Regions from separate parts of the Pseudoalteromonas simplex genome, predicted to be linked through region 1. Evidence: riboswitches for the same ligand, from Rfam matches in the RefSeq annotation. Region 1 holds a riboswitch; the other holds the start of a gene.
The links. Region 1 has a riboswitch for lysine ahead of lysC (lysine-sensitive aspartokinase 3). Riboswitches for the same ligand answer to the same signal wherever they lie in the genome.
Positions count from the first base shown of each region.

Region 2: linked by a shared signal. The riboswitch ahead of dapA (4-hydroxy-tetrahydrodipicolinate synthase) and the one ahead of lysC (lysine-sensitive aspartokinase 3) in region 1 are both predicted to bind lysine.

Region 1 is NZ_JADILN010000002.1:374,188-376,565, forward strand. It holds gene lysC (lysine-sensitive aspartokinase 3) at 1-1,133, opposite strand, end outside; lysine riboswitch at 1,215-1,387, opposite strand; gene nhaD (sodium:proton antiporter NhaD) at 1,476-2,378, opposite strand, start outside.
Region 2 is NZ_JADILN010000004.1:463,822-466,199, reverse strand. It holds gene dapA (4-hydroxy-tetrahydrodipicolinate synthase) at 1-838, opposite strand, end outside; lysine riboswitch at 976-1,172, opposite strand; gene IRQ78_RS11375 (DNA-3-methyladenine glycosylase I) at 1,356-2,051, shown strand; gene IRQ78_RS11370 (protein adenylyltransferase SelO) at 2,060-2,378, shown strand, end outside.

The sequences.
Region 1 (2,378 bases):
TCTAAACAGGCTTGATCAAGCTCTGGACGTGATGCATTCGGTGCGTTATCCAAAGTAATTGCAACACTGATCTCTGAGGTAGTAACTAAATCAACCGAAATGTTAAATTCGCTTAAAATGGTGAATACACGGGCTAAGAAACCGCTCGCAAGGAGCATTTCAGGGCTTTTAACCGTTAATAGAATTTGGTTTTTACGCTGTGTTACCGCACGAATACCTGGTTGCTGAGACTTTTCTTTTTCAATCCATGTACCACCTAATTGCGGCTCACGGCTTGAACCTACAAACACACTAATATGACTACGGCTTGCCGGTAAAATAGTAGCAGGATGCAGTACTTTCGCACCAAACGTTGCCATTTCTGCCGCTTCATCAAAGCTTAAGCGTGCAATTGGGCTTGCTTTAGCGCATAAACGCGGATCAGTACTGAAAATACCGACTACATCGGTCCAAATATGCACGCTTTTTGCGTTAATTGCTTCAGCGAGTAATGCAGCACTGTAATCTGAACCACCACGGCCTAAGGTGGTTGTTTGATTATGTTCATTGCTACCAATAAAACCTTGGGTTACCACAACATGGTCATCAAGTAGCGGCACTAAATGCTCTTTAGCAGCCGCAGCGGTTGCAGCAACATTTGGGGTAGCTTTAGCAAATTGGCTATCTGTTTTTAGCACTTTACGTACATCAAAACGCACCGCATCAAGACCTTGACCGCGTAATACTTGAGTAAATAAATACGATGATAAACGCTCGCCAAAGCTCAGTAGTTCATCTTGATCTGCTACTGACTTTGTCCCGTCTGATGCTAGCTTTTGAAAAGCCTTAAGCGTTTCATTAAAGCCATGTGCTAAATCAGCATCCAGTGACAGCTCTGCCAAGATTGCTTCTTGAATGGCGACAACGCCAGTAATGTGCTCATCACGTTCAGCCGCACTCAAATCAGCTTTACACAATGCAACTAAATGGTTTGTCACACCCGCACTGGCACTCACAGCAACTATACGTACTTGATTATCAGCACAAATGATTTCTGCGCAGCGGCTCATGGCATCAAAGTTAGCTACACTGGTGCCACCAAATTTTGCAACAACGTAATCTGATTTTCTGTTGGCGGCTAATTGGGTATTCATGTCGTCTCCTTTTGTGGAAAACTATCCACAGTAATTCAAGAAGAACTCGGCAAGGGGGTGCTTTGAAAATAAAGAGTAGTCCATGCCAGAAGCTCTCCACCTAGTTTGGTGACAGTTTTGAGGATTCAGCCCCATAAACCGAAAAATAACCGTGACGTCCGGTTAATTTTCTCGGCGAGTACTTCCCTCATTAATGGTCATCGGCGTTCGTCACCTCACATTAATTACCTAAGTATCGCACCTCTTCTGAATGTTAAGTTAACACCTGGTTAAAATAACAAAGCCTGCTGTTAAAAGCAGGCTTCGAAAGTTAACGTTTAGACGTCTAGCTGTCAAGTTGTTTTATGAAATTAAACTGCCCGCTAAGTGCGAACCGTAATAACCAAAGGTATAAGCAATTAATAAATAAACCGACATTTTAAGATAGCTCATAAAGGTCAGTGCTTTTACCTTACTCATGGCAATAATACCTGCCGCAGAGCCGATAATAAGCATTGAGCCACCGACCCCAGTTGCGTAAGTAAACGACAGCCATTGCTGAGGGCTCATCACAATATCAGCTTTTAAAAGTGCTGCAGTGAGAGGTACGTTATCTACCGCCGCTGATAATAGCCCCATTAAATAGTTGGCGTATTCTGGTGCCATCAATTCATAAAGGTGAGTAAATTTAGCAAGCATACCGACTTCTTTTAATGCACCAACGAGTAATAATACCCCGACGAAGAACAATAAGGTGTCGTATTCAATTTCACGAATATAATCGATGATTTTTTTGTTTACGTCTTTTTTGCGCATTAAAAATTGCGCAACCAAAAACATAAGTGATAAACCAAATAAAAAGGTTAACAGCGGCGGCACACTATAAAGCACACTCAAAGTTAACGTGGCAATAATCGTCGAGAAGAAGATAACCGCAATGGTAATATCTGTTTTTTCGATACGACGGGCAGCTTGTTTTTCAAACACAACATTACCCGACATACCCACCGACAACATTGCCGCCAGCAGTGCAACACTTGTCAGTGCAGGGGCAATTAATAATAGTAGATTAGCAATGGTGACTTTTTCGTCTAAGAAAATCATCAAGGTTGTCACATCACCGGTGATCAACGACACCCCACCCGAGTTAACACTAAATACAATTAAGGTCGCATACTTTATTAATTTTTTAGGATCTAACTTAAGTGACATCACCACCGCAAGCGAGATTAAAGTTGCCGTTATGTTGTCTGAAATAGATGAAAA
Region 2 (2,378 bases), on a different contig from region 1:
TTTGCTCAAGCTCTAAATGCGTAAGCGGCGGACGTAAATGCGGGGTATTTATTTTACCTTGCAGGTGCATCAGTACTTTTACGGGGATTGGATTTGCCACAGCGAATAAACTTTGAATCGCTTGCGACCAATCGGTGAATAGATTTGGGTATTGACCACTTAAACTGCGTTTAACAAACTCATGGGTTTGACTCGGCCAAGCATTCGCGGCAACCGAAACTAAACCTTTTGCTCCTGCTTGAGCAAAATACGGCATAAGAGCATCATCGCCACTAAATATGGCCAGTGTTGGCGATGCCGTTCTAAAGCCTTCAAATTTGCTAATGTCGCCACTGGCTTCTTTTAAAGCCCAAAGATTTTTGTGGTCAGCAAGGTTTTTGATCACCTGCGGTGAAATCTCAACTGCACTGCGTCCAGGTACGTTATACAGCATACATGGGTGATTACTTGCATCAAGAAGGCTTTCAAACCAATGTGTTTGGCCAACTACCCCAGGTTTTGCATACAGAGGTGAGCCCAATAGATAGCCATGAATAGGTAGTTGGTTGCAGTATTCAACCCAAGCAACTTGTTGCTTGAGGTTCATGCCGCCCACAGCAACCATGAGTGGTACACTCGGTGCTAATTGGCAAACATGCTCAACGATGGCTTGTTGCTCTTTGAGTGAAAGCGCCAGTCCTTCACCGGTACTGCCAAGTAATAAAATGCCGTTATTTGCATCTTGCTGCTCAGCGACCAGTTGTTCAAGGGCCGTGTAATCGACCTCGCCAGATTCAGAAAATGGCGTGACAAGCGCTGTCCATAATGGATAGTCGTTTAAATCAAAATTGTTGATCATCTCTCACGAACTTATAAGGTATTCGAAGAGTTTATGCGGGAACATTTGAATGGAGCCGCATGTCGTCGTTCGAACAAGGTATAATTCGAAGAGCGAATGGGCTTAAAATAATAAAGACGCGACGGCCTTATTATACTAAGACCAGAAGCTCTCCACCAAACTAATCAATAGCACTTTGCTATTGTTGGTGACAGTCGCTGGGATTCAGCCCAGTCGCCCGAAATAAGCACCTCACAAACGGTGTTACTTCTCGGCGTTAATTCCCCTCACGTATGATCAACAGAGTCTGTGCTCTTCCCATACGCTACCTGAATAACGCACCTCTTCCAGCCCTTTATGCTCGCTTTAAAGGTTAAAGCCAACATACTTAAATAGGGTATTTGCAGCGATTAAAGCATTTTAGCCGTCTAGGTGTCAAGGCGAGGAATTTGTTTTTTAGTGACCGAATTTGCAACATGGTTACGTATAACCGTGTTTTTACGTACACTTAGCGCTAACCAAATCAATTGGAAAAATGATGGAAAAATTTAACGATATTTATCAACGAGCCGTATCTCGAAAGGGCAGTGAAGAAATGCTGCAAGCACTGTTATCAAACCCGCTCGACGATGCTGATATTGCTAAAATGCATGACGATTTATGGTTAGAAGAGTTCACGCGTAAAGTCTTTCAAAGCGGTTTTTATTGGTCTGTTATCAATAATAAATGGGCTGGTTTTCGTGATGTGTTTTGGGATTTCAGTGTAGAAAAATTGTTGATGATGCCGCCAGATATGCTCGAGCAAAAAGCCAGTGATGAGCGAATTGTTCGTAATTTTAAAAAAGTACAAACGATCCCAGAAAATGCGTACATGATCCACGAAGTTGCTGAGAAGCATGGCAGCTTTAGCCAATTTATTGCAGATTGGCCTACTGACAATATTATTGGTTTGTGGGCTTATCTTAAAAAGCATGGTGCGCGTTTAGGGGGAAATACTGGCCCATACGCTTTACGAGCGCTTGGTAAAGATACTTTTTTACTTTCTCGGGATGTAGAAGCCTATTTGCGTGCCCATGAGTTGATAGATGGCGGCTTACAAACTAAAAAGTCACTGCAAGCAGCGCAAGATTTTTTCAACGAATTACAACAGCAAAGCGGTTACAGCCTGCAGGCACTAAGCCAACTAGTGGCCTATGGTGTAGGCGATAATCGTGTGGGTGTCGCAACACGTTAAGGACAGTTATGAAACTGCAAACTCGATACACAGATATTAGTGAACTACTTGCTATCAAGGATATGCCGAGCGCCGTTGCCGAGCCGCAATTACTGCTATTTAATGACAAGCTAGCTGATAATTTCGCAATTAAACACGACAGCGAATTTTTAGCTAAATTGCTATCTGGTTCAACGATAGATAACGACGTTGCGCCGGTTGCTCTTGGTTACTCAGGTCATCAATTTGGTCATTTTTCACCGCGTCTTGGTGATGGTAGAGCGCATTTACTTGGGGCTATTGCAGATAAAGATGGCACATTGTGGGACTTGCAGCTAAAAGGCGCTG